Regions from separate parts of the Desulfosoma sp. genome, predicted to be linked through region 3. Evidence: riboswitches for the same ligand, from Rfam matches in the RefSeq annotation. Region 3 holds a riboswitch; each other region holds the start of a gene.

Region 1 (5,028 bases), on a different contig from region 3:
TGGTTGCGCCTGCTTCAAGGCGCACCTTTTTTCTTGACTTTGCCCTAGGCAGTCAGTAAAGGCCTTGGCGGCATGAGCCAAGCGAGATGGACGGGTCTTTGGCCTGTCGGTTACATTCCACAAGATCACATGAGGAGGATGACGAGCGATGTTTAAAGTGACTGTAGATAAGAGCAAATGCACTGGTGACGGCGAGTGCGTGGATGTGTGCCCCGTGGACGTCTACGAACTCGTGGATGGTAAGGCCGAGCCCGTCAATGAAGACGAATGCCTCGGCTGTGAAAGCTGCGTGGAAGTTTGCGAAAACGACGCCATTACGGTGGAAGAAGTCTAAGGCGCCGCTGATTTCTTCTCCAGATTGTGTCCGAGAACGGGTTCAAGGGGTTTTTCGGCTAAGGGTCAAAATCCTTTGCTGCCCGTACCCTTGAAGGGGGGGGCTGGACCTTCGGCATAAAGCGAGATCGGAGCAGCGAGGCGCGATGGCCGTTTCGGTGGCTTTATCCTTTCCTCCTAAAGCGTTCTGAAGCAGGCTCAAGTTCAAAGACCCGGGAGATGAAGCATCTCTCGGGTTTTTTTCTTTGGCTACGACCTGCGGCTGCCAGGGTAGATTCCGACAGAAAACCCTCCCCCCGTAAAGGGTCGGCGGAGAGGGTTAGGCGTCACATGTCGCCGGAAAGGCTTTCCTAGCTTTGCCCTTCCTTTTTGGGATGACACTGCACGCACGTGGTCGGAGCGGCGGTTTGAGGATTCTGAGCTTTCAGCTTCTTGTGGCACTCCTGGCAATTGGTGTGCATGGCCAGTTTCAAGTTCAGCTTTTGTTGTTCCGGAGGCAGCTTCTTTTCGCCTTCAATGGTCGGCTCGTTGTGGCACTCCTGGCACTTCTGTACAGGATCTCCCTGCTTCCACACGTTCTTGCCGCCCTCGTATTTGTGATGGCACTCGGTACACGCGATCTTATACTCTTCGGCGTGCTTCTTGTGCGTGAACTGCACATTGGCTTTGGTGTGGCTGGGCCACAGGGTTGAGTTCATGGTGATGACATCCGGGGCATCTGCCGCCACGGCAATGAGGGCTCCCACAAACAGAGCCGCTGCGATGCAAACCGACGGGACGAACCAATGCTTACCTCTCACCGTGTCACCTCCTTTCTGTTATGCAGGTTGAGATTGTGATTCCATTCACGGCAGCCGTTGTAGTGAGCTGGTCTTGAAAGTGTCAAGGCTTTTCGGGCGCGAAATCGTCCCTTGACAGACGATGAACGCCTTGGAGTATAAAGATCGAAAAGGTTGACAGGGCGGGAGCTCACACAAGGAGGCGCGTTATGCTGTTTATGGCCATCTTCAGCTACACTCCGGAAGATCGCGACCGCGTCATCGAGCGCACGGAACAGCTTCCCGAAGTGCCGGGAACGGCCCTGAAGGGGGAATGGTTCGATGTGACGGGGCATCGCGTGTTTCGGCTTTTCGAAGCCGAAGACGAAGCGCACCTGGCGGCTGCGGTCTTTCAGTGGACCGATTTGGGGGTTGCAGAGGTGGTGCCCGTGATGGAGACAAAAAAGGCACTGAAGCTCCTGCGCCGAACATCTAAGAAAGCTTGAGAGCGGGGCCGAACATGCGGCCCGAGGGTTCCGGCGCTCGCGTGGACGATATGCAGGCCCTTGTTCTTGAAGGGGCGGGTTTTTGGCCGTCCCCGATCGCGCAGACCTGCAGGGGCTGATCCCACTATGGGGATTGGGGATCGAAGCGCGGGCATGGAAAAGGACACCCTGCGGCGCTTGCGCCATTTGGCGGAGCGCTGGGAAGCGGTCCTTCTTCTGGGACAATGGAACCCGCAGGAAGGCCAAGAAAAGCCATTCGTGGTCATGCTCTGAGAGTTTGTGCCTGCGGGCAACGTGCGGGAGGGGCGCCATGGGCGAAAGAGGACAGGGCCGTGCGGGATCGTTGCGGAATAAAGCCTGAGCTTTTTTAGACAGGCAGGCATAGCGGCTAGGGGAGGCTGCTGGAGCCGCGCATGTTGCGTCATGGCATCGGACGGATGGGGGTCCGCCTGAACAAATGAAGTTGATGCAGGTAGGAAAAACCTGCTTGAAAAATGGTGCGTGGGCGAGACTTGACCTGAAGAAGCAAGAAAGGAGCGACAGCAACCGTCGTTTACGAAGCTATCATTGGGTGCGGTCCGGGGTGGTGCCCTGAAGAGCATGCGGGGAGAATAGGGAAGGCGGTGCAAAGCCGCTACGCTGGGCCGGCGCTGTAAGCGGGGATGCCTTCGGAGCAGAGCCACTGTTTCCGCGTGGGAAATGGGAAGGCCCGAAGAGGCAAGGGATCCGCGAGTCAGAAGACCTGCCACCCGGACGTTGAGCGGACCGAAAGTTGACCCGTGCCTAGGGTGAGCCTTCGAGGTCGTGGGACCACGAAGGCTTTTTTGTTGGGAAAGCATTAAACCACGAGAGGAGCGTCATGTTCATGGAGAAAGAGCTTCAAAGCCTTCTTGAGAGCATTGAGCCGGTGGATTCCCATTGGGAAAAGCTTGCCTGGGAAAGACTTCGATCGCAAATCCGCCCGAGAGGCTCTTTGGGGCGGCTGGAAGAGATGGCCGCTCGACTGGGGGCCATTTGCAAGAGTTTAACGCCCAATGTGAGCCGAAAAATCATTTTCACCATGGCCGGAGATCACGGTGTGGCTGAAGAGGGTGTCAGCGCGTACCCGCAGGAAGTTACAGCTCAGATGGTTTGGAGTTTTCTCAATGGCTGGGCGTCGATCAATGTCCTGGCAGACCATGTGGGAGCTGAGGTGCGCGTGGTGGATTTCGGCGTGGCGGCCGATCTTCCGGAGGACTGGGCCGTCATTCGGCGAAAGATCGGCAAAGGGACCCGCAACATGACCCAAGGGGCGGCCATGGAGCGGCACGAGGCCGTCCGTGGCCTTGTAGAAGGGGCTCACCTTGTGATGGCTGCCGTTCAGGAGGAAGGCTTTCAACTTGTGGGGACAGGAGACATGGGCATCGCGAACACGACACCGTCCACGGCCATTGTGGCGGCCTTGAGCACCAAGCCAGTTAAGGACCTTACGGGCCGAGGGACCGGCATTGACGATGCCGCCTGGTGCCGCAAGGTGCGGGCCGTGGAAAAGGCTTTGGCCGTCAACCGCCCGAATCCCACAGATCCGGTGGATGTTCTGGCGAAAGTGGGTGGCTACGAAATCGCCGGGCTTGCCGGAGCGGTTCTTGGAGCCGCGGCCGTGCGTGTGCCCGTGGTCTGCGATGGCTTCATTGCTACGGCAGGAGCTTTGATTGCCTGCCAGCTGGCTCCTTTCGCCAAGGATTACCTTTTCGTCTCACACCGCAGTCAGGAAGTGGGCCACCAAGCCATGATCGAGCTTTTGGAACGCCCCCCCCTGTTGGACCTGTCCATGCGACTGGGAGAAGGCACGGGGGCGGCCTTGGCCATGAGCCTGGTGGAAGCTTCGGCACGCGTCCTTCGGGATATCAAGACCTTTGAAGAAGCCGGCGTCACGGACACCGGCCATTGAAGCGGCCACGGCGACATGGAGTGTGGTGTGGTCATGGCCTATTGGTCCACCCGCACCACCGCCCCGCCCTTGATTTGAAGAATGGGATACTGGCGTTCCATGTGGCCGTCCGGAGCGAACCGAACAGGGCCGAGAGGTCCCGTGGGCAGTTCCACTCGAAGGAGCCATTGTCGAAAGCGCAGGCGATCGACCTGGCCCTCTTTGAGCGTTTGTTCTCGAGCCTGGAGTGCCAGCAAGGTTGCCGTGTAGCCTTGAGCGGCCAAAAAGTCGGGTTCTTCTCCGTATGTTTCCCGATAGTCTCGTGTAAAGGCGTCCTGAAAGGAATCCCCCATGCGGGAAGTCTCGTGCTGGAAGGCTGATGGAAACAGAGCGCCTTCCAGATAAACGCCGCCGGCGGACAGCAGGGACTTTTCTTCCCAAAGATTTGTGCCCAGAAGCGTCACGCCTACCACGTTGTAATAAGGCAGCTGCGGAGCGATCAGGGCAATGGTTTCGGCGGCGTCGGGAATGAAGAGAGCATCCAAGGGTGTGTCGGAAACCTCGGCTCCGGATCCCTTTGGCACGTGGTGCGCGAGAGTGTGAATGGGACCTTTGAAATCGGTCATGCCCGGAGTGTAGGGCGTATCCACCACGACTTTTCCGTCAAGCTCTTGAACCGTGCGGAGAAAGATCTCTCTCAGAGCGCGGCCGTAGGGTTCCTCCGGGTAAAGCACGCCGAAGTTTTGAAACCCTAGAGCGTTTCGACAATAGGTGAGCAGCGCCGCGATCATGTCCTGGTGATCCAAGAAGGCGTGCAAAAGAAAAGGGGTTTGGGAGGTGACGCGGCGTTTTTCCGTGAAGCTGATCACAGGAATTCCTCTTTCATTGACCGCGGCAAGAATCGCTTCGACACTCTTCGGACTCAACGGCCCCAACACGGCCAGAACACGCTCCTCCTGCACCAGGTGGCTTAGGGCGCTCACCGCGACGTTCGGGTTGGCTTGAGTGTCCGCCAGAACCAATCGAGCCGGAGTTCCTCGAAAGAGCTTTTCCCAGTGCCGCAGAGCCAGGGCCACACCTTTGACCAACCGCCGGCCGTGGGCGCTGTGCGGCCCGCTCAAAGGAACCATACACCCCAATTTGTCAGGATCCGCCTGAGGTAAAGGTCCCATGACTCCTCGCAGTTCTTCTTCAATGCTGCGGGCTATGGGATGTTGTGGATACTGGGCCATCAGCTTGAGCAACGCGTCGCGACGCCCTTCCGGAGGCGCCAGCTGCATGCGACGGTAGAGCAAAAAGGGCACCAAGCGTTCCGCTCCATAGGTGTGCAGAGCCCGTTCCACGGTGGGGCCGTCCAAGGTCAAGATCAGGGAAGAGGCTTCCTGGTCGAGCAGTCTCTGATCTTCAATGGCAGGTTGTGCGGCGTAGCCTTTGTCGAGCCAGAAAACGGCGGCGTCCACATGGCCGGCGTCTCGATTCAGGCCCACCAAGAGGCGAATCAGTCTCTGTCTCCATGCGGGTT
Region 2 (5,028 bases), on a different contig from region 3:
TCTCGAGAAAATCAATGCCCTTGATTTGCGTGGCCCAGGTCACGACGAGATCGGGGCGTAGCGCCAACATGGTTTCCACATTCATGTCGGCGGCCGTCCCCACGTGCGGGCGCCGCCATTCCGGATGGTTTTCCACGAGGGCGCGGTAGACTTCGCATTCTTGCTCCGCCCAACGAGACACACCGACAATCCGGTCCCAGAGCCTCAAAACCGGAATGAGCTCGTACGTAACGGTCAAGACAGCTCGGGAGACAGGAACGTGGATTTTCACTGTTCGCTGGAATTTATCTGTATACGTTAAAAAACTCTGCTGCCCGTGCCCTATGCCGGGGCTCAACAGCCAGGCTGCGGCCCACAAGACGAGAAAAATGTTTTGACTTCGACACGCCCAAAGCACAGAAAACCTTTCCGAAAAAATCACTAAAATTTTACAGACAACTCTGCGAACCACGAACGGCCTGGCGCCTTGTAATAGCTGTAATAGTCTTCATCAAAGAGGTTGTCCACCAACAGGGACACTTTGGCCCAAGGTTTCACCTGGTATGAAACGGCCACATTGGTGATCCAGTAGGGATCGTAGGAGCCGTACACGTTGTCTTTGCGATCGGCATTGGTATCATCATTGTAACGTTTTCCTACATAATGCTCTTCAATGGAGAAAGTCAAAGGACCTTTAGCGACGCGAGCTCCCAAATTGGTCATCCAGAGCGGCATTTGGGTGAGGCGCTTGCCTTCGGTTGCCGGTTTGGCTTTGTTCTGGGTCACCTCAGAATCCGTATAGGTCACGTTGCCAAAGAACGTGAGCCATTCAAAAAGACGCTGTTCAAGCCCCGCTTCGACTCCACGAGATTCGGCTTTACCGACATTGGCAAGTTCTTGGTAGGTCGAGCTCACCGTCTGTCGGTAGATGAAATCTTTCATGTAGTTCTCAAAATAGGTGACAGAGCCTTTGGCGTTTTTCCAGAGTCTCTGTTCAATGGACAAATCCCAGGAAACCGTTGTTTCCGGCTTTAATGAGGGGTTTCCCGCGTAGGTGACACCCGATGAGGAGGTCCATGTGCGGTAAAGCTCGTAGGGTGTGGGCGGTCGAAAGGCTTTGCCCACGGAAGTGCGAAGGGTCGTGCCGTCTGTCGGTTTATAGACGAGGGCGGCTTTTGGACTTAGGGACGAATGGGAGCGTTCACGATAGGCTTTGGGGTAACCCGGCTTTGGAGTCCATTTATTGGTGTCGTAGTCGACCACGAAACCGTCAAAGGTTTTCCACCAATCCTGGCGGAGGCCCAGATAGGCGGTCACGTTCTCGAGAATGGATATCTCATCTTGAACATACAAACCCCAGAAACGATCTTTTCCTTCGGATTGGTAGCGAAGATTTGTGGTGGAATCTTCGTCACGCCAATCCGTCAGGTTTTTTTCTTTGGTGTTGGACTTTCCGGTCTTGAAGGTCTCGCCCAAGGTTACAGTATGACGACCCCAAAAGGAGCCGCCCGCGATGGAATTAAGGGGAACGGTGAGCTGAAGTTCTTGGGTGAGTGATTCCTGAGGCGTATTGCTGACGTATCCAGGACCGCCAAAGCGTGTGGCTCCTGAAATGGTCGTCACGTACCAGTCTTCATACACCTTCAAGTACGCTACTTTACCCGTGATCTTCAGATCCATGAAGTCTTGGGTCTCAAAGTCGACGCTATAGAGTCCTTGAGCACGCCCCCCGCCTCCAGGAAGAAACCCGGATTCAGATAAACCCTTATAGGACCAGACAGGATTTCCTGACTCATCGCGAAGGAAGGTATGAGGATCATCGTAGTCGTATTCATACCGGTTGTACATGAATGTCATGCCCAATTGTGTTTTCGGTGTCAAAAAGTAAGCCGCTTTGGCCGTAAAACCGTCATCCCACCATGTATTGTCTCCTTTATCGCCCACCAGGTAGGCTTTCTTGTCGTACCTGTCTGTGGTTTCCTTCCAACCGGACACCGACGCAGGCGGGGCTTTGGACGTGAGATTAAGATCCGTCGGATAGCCGTTGGTGTCCTGCCTACCGTAACTGAGGATGAAGCTGAATTTGTCCCACAGCTTATCGCCGTATGATAGGTACAGCCTGGAAAGGTCTTCCATGGCCTCTCCCCCTTGAAAACCGTTTCCATAGCCTGCTTTCACCCATATTTCCCGCTTCTCGGGCATCCTAGTTATGAAATTGACCACGCCGCCCATGGCATACCCGCCATACAAACTGGAAAAAGGACCTCGAACCACTTCGACGCGTTCCAATTCTTCCGGGTAAAATCCGCCGAATTTCACGTTGCCGGTGTACGGATTGTTGAGGGCAATACCGTCCACAAGCACCAGAGTTCGCTTTGGGTCAGGAATGCCGCGCAGACTGATGGAAGAAAGGGTATCCATCAAACCCTTGCCCCGTCGCACATAAACTCCAGGTAAATGACTCAGGGTTTGGTCGAAGGTTTTGGATCCCTTTGCTTCGATCTCCTGAGCCGTGACGACCGAAGCCGACGCTGGAACCTCAGCGGTCGCTTTTTCTGTCCGCGTTGCCGTGACAACGACCTCCTCAAGTACGTTCCAACTAGGTTCTTCAAGAGCCCAGAGGCGTGAGGCACCTAAGCCCAGAAAACCGCCAGCCAGGATCATGACCGCCAAAACAAAACCTTTTGTCAGCCCCATCATGAGACGCCTCCCTCTCGTACCCTTCGAAAAAAAAATGAAAAAGGCCACTGCACGAAGATGCCCTTCGCGCTGTGGCCTTCGCGACCACAATGAGCGTCCACGAGGTGGTTTTGAAATGCCTTTAATGTTAATGTACACAATCCGGTCGCAGGTTGTCAACCCAGTCGGACCACCTAAGTCACCCTGTTCCATCGCAGGCATTTTTGCCCAGCGCATAGGATTGCAAACACTGAGAGGCTTTTGTGGGAGAGTCATTTCGGCTTGACTCCGTTGAGGCCAATGGGCATAAAGAGGCTACCACAGGTGCCTTGAAGGGCCCAAAAGGGAAGCCGGTGCAAATCCGGCGCGGTCCCGCCGCTGTAACCGGGGACGAAACCTGATCAAACAGCCACTGGTGTTTCACGAAACGCCGGGAAGGTGCAGGGAGTAGAAGGATCCGGAAGTCAGAAGACCTGCCTGTGGTCGAAAGCTGTCGCCTCGGCGGCGACTGGGTGATGGCTGTCATGGGGAAACGCACCTCTTTTTCCCGTATGCCAATGGATGAAGAAAAATGGGTGCAATCCTTGGGTCCTTTTCAAGGTCCAAGGATTTTTTTTTGTCCATGGAGCTGCGTGAGGAGATGGTGGCTGCACACTTGCCTAAAGGCGCTTGATGTTTCCTACGGTTCGATACCTCATCCTTTGGCTGACCGAGGGCTGCAACCTTCGGTGCGCCTACTGTTACCGCCCTAACCAAGGGGCGCCCAAGGCCATGAGCCGCGAGGTGGTGGATCAGGCTCTGACATTGGCCGCACGCTCCGGTCGTTTTTTTCATGTTCAGATCAGCGGCGGCGAGCCCACGCTGGAGCCGGATTTGATTGCGTATACCGCTGAAGCGCTGCAGCGGAGAAGGCTTCCGGCCACATTGGCCGTTCAAACCAACGGGACTCGACTTACTTCGGAGTTAATCCATCTTTTTCGACGCTATGCGATTCAAGTGGGCATTAGTTTGGACGGCCCACCGCCGATACAAGAAAATCTTCGGGGCGGTGCGGCGAAGACGGTCGCTGGAATCCGACGTTTAGAAGCGGCGGGAGTTCCTTTTCGCATCACGGCTGTGGTCAGTGAAGCCTCTATAGGCACCCTGGATTTGTTGCCCCTTTTTGTGGGGACGTTTCGGTGGTGCCAGGGAATCGCCCTGGATCTGCTCACCGTCAAAGGGCATGCCCTTCAAGGCCATGTGGCGCCGCCTAAGCACCACAGCCTGCGTGTCGGTCTGCAAAGGTTTTATCGAAGCGTCCTCTTTGTAAACCAGCATCGCCATCAACCCTTGCGACTTCGAGAACTGGACAGACTCCGACGGGCAAAGGCATCGTCCAGCACATCCGTGTTTTGCCCAGCAGCCAAAGGAGAAAGTCTTGCCGTGCGACCAGACGGATCCGTCTTTCCCTGCGGCCAAACATGCGGCGAAAAGGATTGGGCTTGCGGCACCGTGTGGCACCCCGACACCACGCGTTTGCGGCGCCTCTGCGGCCTTGCTCAGCCCCGGGGGGCCGATTGTGCCACGTGTCACATTCGGCGGTTTTGCCCCGGGGAATGTCCCAGTCGATTGATCTATAACACAGCCCACCATGCGTCGCTGGTGTGCACCATGTATCAAACGCTTTGGGAACTATGGGAGAAGCCAAACGGCATTCCGGATGGCTCTAAGGCGCAAAGGGGGAAAGGAGGAGAGAAATGAGTGCCTTGAAAATAGTGTATTTTAGCGCCACCGCCGGGGAAATTCCCAGTTTGAGCCGTGCCGTGACGCGCTATCTAGCTCAAGGCGGCTTGGTGTCCGTGACAGCCCGCACGCGAAGCCAACTTTTTGACAACGCTCGCATTGAAGCCTTCGTGCAAGAGGCTTTAAAAGCCCACATGGTTCTCATCACCCTGCATGGAGGAAAAAACTCGTGCCCGGCGTTGGCGTCTCTTCTCGAGGCCATGCAAGAGCGCCGAGCTCAGGGCTTGACTAGGCCTTATTTACACATTCAGCCTATGGGCGGGGATGAAGAAGCGGTCCTCCTTGCGCACGAACATGCCGATGGGCTTGAAAACGGCGTCTGGAACACCATCAATAATTATATTCTTTTTGGAGGAGTGGAAAACTTTTTACACTTGCTTCATTTCATTCACGACGTCATTAATGGAACCGAATCGTCGGTCCTCCCTCCACGGAAAATCCCATCAGAAGGCATTTATCATCCCGACTTTCCCTACATCCCTTCTTTGGAAGAATATGTGTCCAGGAAAATTGATCCTCGAAAGCCTACTTTAGGTATCTGGTTTTACCAGACCTATTGGGTGAATGGCGACCTGACTTACATCGACG
Region 3 (5,028 bases):
GTTTTCCTGTCCATTTGGTGGAAAAGAGTTCCCAGCTGGGAGGCAACGCACGCCATCTTTACCGCACGTGGAAAGGCGAAGACATTGCGAAGTTTGTGGAAAATCTCTCCGCCAAGGTCAAGTCCCATCCCTATATCAGTGTGTACCTGAAGAGCGAAGTGGTCGCCGTGGAAGGGTACGTGGGGCATTTTCGATCGAGCGTTCAAAAAGGCGGTGCGACTTTTATCGTAGACCATGGTGTGACGGTTCTCGCGGTGGGTGGCATGGCCTATAAGCCCAACGAATACGGGTATGCCGAATCCCAAAGGGTGCTGACGTCTTTGGAATTCGACAAATTGCGGGCCGTGGGGGATGAGCGCATTACGGGAGCCAAGAGCTTTGTGTTCATTCAATGTGTGGGGTCTCGAGAACCCCATCGGCCCTATTGCTCCTGCGTGTGTTGTACCCATGCCATTCAGGCGGCGGTGGAACTCAAAGACGAAGATCCCACGAGGGACATTTACATTTTATATCGCGACGTGCGCACCTACGGACTGCGAGAATCCGTTTATCGACAGGCTCGAGAAAAGGGGGTTGTCTTTGTCCAGTATGACCTGGAACACAAACCGGCGGTGCGCCTCGGCCCCAACGAACTGTACGTGCGCGTCATGGATGATGTCCTCCAGAAGCCTTTGAGTCTACGGGCCGACGTGATTATTTTAGCCACGGCCATTGTGCCTCAGCCAGCAGTGGCCGAATTGGCCGCCATTTACAAACTGCCTCTCAACGCCGACGGGTTTTTTCAGGAAAGTCACGCCAAACTGCGGCCTGTGGAATTCTTGTCGGAAGGGATTTTCATGGCCGGCCTGGCGCACGCGCCAAAGCCCTTGGATGAGGTTATCGTGCAAGCGCAAGCCGTGACGGCGCGAGCCGCGGCGATTCTGGCCAGGCGCCGAAGATCCCTGGACGCCGTCAAAGCCCACGTGGTGATCGACAACTGCGATGGGTGCGCCTTGTGTCTGGACGTCTGCCCCTTTGAGGCCATTGACTGGCGGAATGGATCCCCAAAGGAGTGCGAAGCCAAGGGCACGGTGCGGCTACCCGTCATCAACTCGGCCTTGTGCAAAGGCTGTGGCATCTGCCAGGCCACCTGTCCCAAAGCCGGCATTCGTGTGGGAGGATTTGGTGGACCGCAACTGTCGCGACAGCTTCAGGCCCTTTTCAGGCCTGAACAAGGCGGAGCGGCATAATGGGCAGCGTCAAGCGTGGCAAGGAGAGGGTCGTCGTTTTTGCGTGCCATTGGTGTGCTTACAGCGCCGCGGATCTAGCGGGGATTCGCCGCATGGAATATCCCGAAAGTGTGCATATCGTGCGGGTCATGTGTTCCGGCATGGTTCATCCGCATTTGGTTATGGAAGCTTTCTCGCTGGGAGCGTCCGGGGTTCTGGTCATGGGCTGTCGGCCGGGGGAATGTCACTACAAGGACGGAAACCTCAAAGCGGACGCTCGTCGGTTGGTGATTCATGAAATGTTGGAAACCATGGGACTGGATCCGGAACGGTTTCGTATGGTGTGGTGCGCGTCGTCGGAGGCGGAAAGGTTTGTGGAGGCGTGCCGAGACATGGTTCGGCTGGTCCGGACCTTGGACAACGGCGGGAATTGAACGGGAGGGGCTGAAGAGGACAGACCATGGCAGAGGAAAGAACCTTTCCCTTTCGTGTGCGTGCGCGACGGGTGGATACCAAATGCGGGCTTCTCGCCCATATGACGGTGGATGAAATACGGGAACGCACCATCGGAGATCAGCTCAACGTGACGTGTCCGGAGTGCGGGGAAATCCATTTGACCGTGGAAGAGGCGGAAGCGGCTTCTTTTCGCCGCGTGCGGGATTCCGCTCGTTTCAAAAGACTGCTCGAAGAAGCGGGAGAAAGAGACCTCGAGGGATGATGGAGGCAGCCCCTGAGCTTCAGGACACGGCTGTGGCTAGGCAGGGGACTTGACACAAGCCCGATGAAGATTACTTTTGTAGCGAAAGTCGCACCTTAAGCTACTCAAAAATAATACCGAAGGAGGTATGGATCATGTTCGGATTGGTTCCTCGTTCTCGAGAGGAGTCGCTCCTGGCATGGCCGAGGGCCTTCGACTGGATGGATCGGTTCTTTGAGGAAGCCTTTCCCGCCGTGTGGGGCGACGAAAAAATGCTGATGCCAGCCTTTGACATTTCCGAAACCGAAGAAAAGATTGTGGTGCGCGCCGATCTCCCCGGCGTGGATGTGAAGGATTTGGACATCAGCATCACAGACAACGTGTTGACTGTCAAAGGGGAAAAGCGCCAGGAAAAGGAAGAAAAGGGAGAATCCTTTCACCGAGTAGAACGCCGCTACGGCTCTTTTGCTCGATCTTTGAGTCTGCCGGCGGAAGTAAAGTCGGAAGGCATCGAAGCGGTTTACAAAGACGGTGTTCTGCGTATCGAGATTCCTAAAGCCGAAGCTTCGCGGCCAAAGAGGATCGAAGTCAAACACTGAAACGGTAGTAGACAGTGAGCCTTCTGTCACGGGTTCACTGCACCAAGCGGGGCCATGCCCCGCTTGTTTGTTTTGGGCGGCGAAATCGTCGCTGCCCTGGGGCTGCGGTCACTTGTATGGGCAAAGTTTATGAGCTTTGCAGGAAAGGCCCCTATGGTTTGGATCTTGACAAGGCCAGGGCTTCGTGGCAGAAGGGCCGTGAATAAGGCGTCGGTTTTCCAGCATCCCGGAACACGGTGAAAATCCGTGGCGGTCCCGCCGCTGTAATCGGGGATGAAGGGGCGCGAAGGTTCGAGCGTTCAAACCGGTCACTTTCGGGGAGCACCCCGAGGGGAAGGCTGCGGCCCTTCAGAAGATCCGAAAGCCAGAAGACCTGCTGGAAGACGTGAAGCCGGGCAACCGATGGCAAAGGAAGCCCGGAGGGCATCTGCGTCAGCGGATGGCTCCGGGCTTTTTCTTTGGTCCGCGGCCGAAATACGATCTTGCCATGACAAAAACTGAGGAGGAGGACGATGCAAAAGGTGAAGCGCATCATTGCGTACCGCCGTCGATGTCGAAAGCTGGGCGACACCACTGGGTTGTCCCATTACATTATGCTGACCCCCAGCACCAAGGAAAAACAGGACAAATAGATGAACCAGGAAATTTTCCTCACTGGCCGTCCCCGTTATGCCAACAGCGGCTTTGGGCCTTCTTTTGCTGTGCTGGACATTGGTCTGCCCAATCGCGTCGCGGTCGTTGAGCCGGACAGTGCCTATTGGGCCGTTGTGGACACGGCCTCGTTGCCGGATGCCTTGTCCGGACGTCTGCTCCAGGACTTTCTGGCACAAGGCGAGGCGTTTGAGGCCGAGATGCAGCGTCTGCGTTTCGGGTTGAAGCCTTCCGCCGTTTATTTCAACCCGACGGAACGCTGCAACTTCAACTGCACGTACTGTTATCTTCCGGAAGACATGCGACGAAACGGCACAACCATGACGCCGGAAGAGGTGGTGAAAGCCCTGGAGCGTCTGGCAGCATATTTCGAGCGAACACTGGAGCCTGAAGCGACACCGCAGCTCATCTTTCACGGTTCAGAGCCCATGCTGGCTCGGGAAGCGGTCTTTTCGGCCATTGACCGCTTTCGAGGGAAATTCCTGTTTGGGATTCAGACCAATGCGACCCTTTTGGATGACGAGGCGATTGATTTTCTCACCTCGCGAGGGGTCGGCATCGGCATCTCTCTGGACGCCCATGAAGCCGGCGTGGCAGACAAGGTTCGAAAGAATTGGCATGGACAGGGGGCGTTTATTCGAGTGCGTCGCGTGATGGAGCGGCTGGCTTTCTATCCGGCCTTTAACGTGATCACGACGGTGACTCGAGAAAATGTGGCGCTCCTACCGGAGTTGGTGGATTTTTATCACGACGCCGGCGTCGGTGTGGTGATGTTCAATCCCGTCCGTTGCACCCGCAAAGGCGGCATGGATCTCAAGCCCGATGATGCCGTTCTCGCCGAAGCGTTCTGTGCGGCCTTGGATAGAACCTACGCCTTGTTTGAAAAGACCGCAAGAAAGCTCGTCGTTGCCAATTTTGCCAACGTTCTGGCTGGTGTGGTTGGTCCAACGGGCCGGCGGCTCATGTGCGACATCTCCCCGTGTGGGGGCGGCAGGTGTTTCTTTGCCGTGTCCGCCCAAGGGGATTTGTTTCCGTGCAGTGAATTCATCGGGTTTCCCGAATACCGGGGCGGCAACCTGTTTCGGGACGACATTGCGGGTGTTTTGGAAAGCCATCCCTTTCAAGCCGTGACACGCCGAATGGTGGAAAGTATCGAGCCTTGTCGGCAATGTGCCGTAAGGCACTTTTGCGGGGCACCTTGTCCTGCGGAGGTGCAGGCGGTCAGTGGCCGTCTGGAAGCGCCCAGTCCTTATTGTAGGTTTTACGAGGAACAGGTGCGCTACGCCTTTCGCGTGGTGGCACAAGGGCGTGAAACCGCGTATATGTGGAATGGTTGGGAGTCGGAAACGGAAGAGACCTATCGGTATGCTTGAAGACGACAAGGCCGCGGACGCAAACCCTGCGCCTGCGAACGCAGAAACCTCTGGGCTGCAGGCGCAGGGGTTTCACTGCCAACTCACCACATCGGCGTTTTCCCCTTCGCCACCCTCCTGCCCGTCCGCGCCCAAGGAATACAGGTCATAGTCTCCGTGTTGGCCAGGAGATCGGTAAATATAGTCACGACCCCAGGGATCCTTGGGAACGTCTTTTGGCAGATAGGGCCCGTCCCATGTGTCGACACCGGGATTGACCCGCAAGGCTTGAAGGCCCTGTTCGGTGGTGGGGTATCGACCCACGTCTAAACGATAGGCATCCAGGGCCGTGCCCAAAAGAGCGATCTGCGCTTTGGCGGTTTTAAGCTTGGACGCGCCAACCTTTTGAAACATCTTGGGAGCCACCAGAGCGGCCAAAAGTCCCAAGATGACCATGACGATGAGCAATTCAATGAGTGTAAAGCCACGAGAGCTTCTTTGTGGGGACTGATTTTTCTTGC

What was found. A riboswitch is a leader RNA that binds a small molecule or an ion and turns the genes downstream of it on or off. The one in region 3 is predicted to bind cobalamin.
Region 1: it holds a riboswitch for cobalamin, as region 3 does, so the genes downstream of both, cobT (nicotinate-nucleotide--dimethylbenzimidazole phosphoribosyltransferase) here and cbpB (peptide-modifying radical SAM enzyme CbpB) in region 3, are expected to answer to the same signal.
Region 2: it holds a riboswitch for cobalamin, as region 3 does, so the genes downstream of both, ACUVSA_RS10310 (radical SAM protein) here and cbpB (peptide-modifying radical SAM enzyme CbpB) in region 3, are expected to answer to the same signal.

What each region holds. Positions count from the first base shown of each region.
Region 1 covers NZ_JBRAHS010000001.1:129,801-134,828, reverse strand. The annotation lists gene ACUVSA_RS00625 (ferredoxin) at 149-334, shown strand; gene ACUVSA_RS00620 (cytochrome c3 family protein) at 684-1,133, opposite strand; gene ACUVSA_RS00615 (DUF3303 domain-containing protein) at 1,322-1,597, shown strand; gene ACUVSA_RS00610 (hypothetical protein) at 1,724-1,870, shown strand; cobalamin riboswitch at 2,165-2,360, shown strand; gene cobT (nicotinate-nucleotide--dimethylbenzimidazole phosphoribosyltransferase) at 2,463-3,527, shown strand; gene ACUVSA_RS00600 (penicillin-binding protein activator) at 3,566-5,028, opposite strand, start outside.
Region 2 covers NZ_JBRAHS010000014.1:24,564-29,591, reverse strand. The annotation lists gene ACUVSA_RS10320 (ABC transporter substrate-binding protein) at 1-451, opposite strand, end outside; gene ACUVSA_RS10315 (TonB-dependent receptor) at 421-2,679, opposite strand; cobalamin riboswitch at 2,964-3,153, shown strand; gene ACUVSA_RS10310 (radical SAM protein) at 3,331-4,398, shown strand; gene cobN (cobaltochelatase subunit CobN) at 4,395-5,028, shown strand, end outside.
Region 3 covers NZ_JBRAHS010000009.1:65,887-70,914, forward strand. The annotation lists gene ACUVSA_RS07320 (FAD-dependent oxidoreductase) at 1-1,229, shown strand, start outside; gene ACUVSA_RS07325 (hydrogenase iron-sulfur subunit) at 1,229-1,642, shown strand; gene ACUVSA_RS07330 (hypothetical protein) at 1,669-1,926, shown strand; gene ACUVSA_RS07335 (Hsp20/alpha crystallin family protein) at 2,061-2,504, shown strand; cobalamin riboswitch at 2,707-2,899, shown strand; gene cbpB (peptide-modifying radical SAM enzyme CbpB) at 3,137-4,528, shown strand; gene gspG (type II secretion system major pseudopilin GspG) at 4,601-5,028, opposite strand, start outside.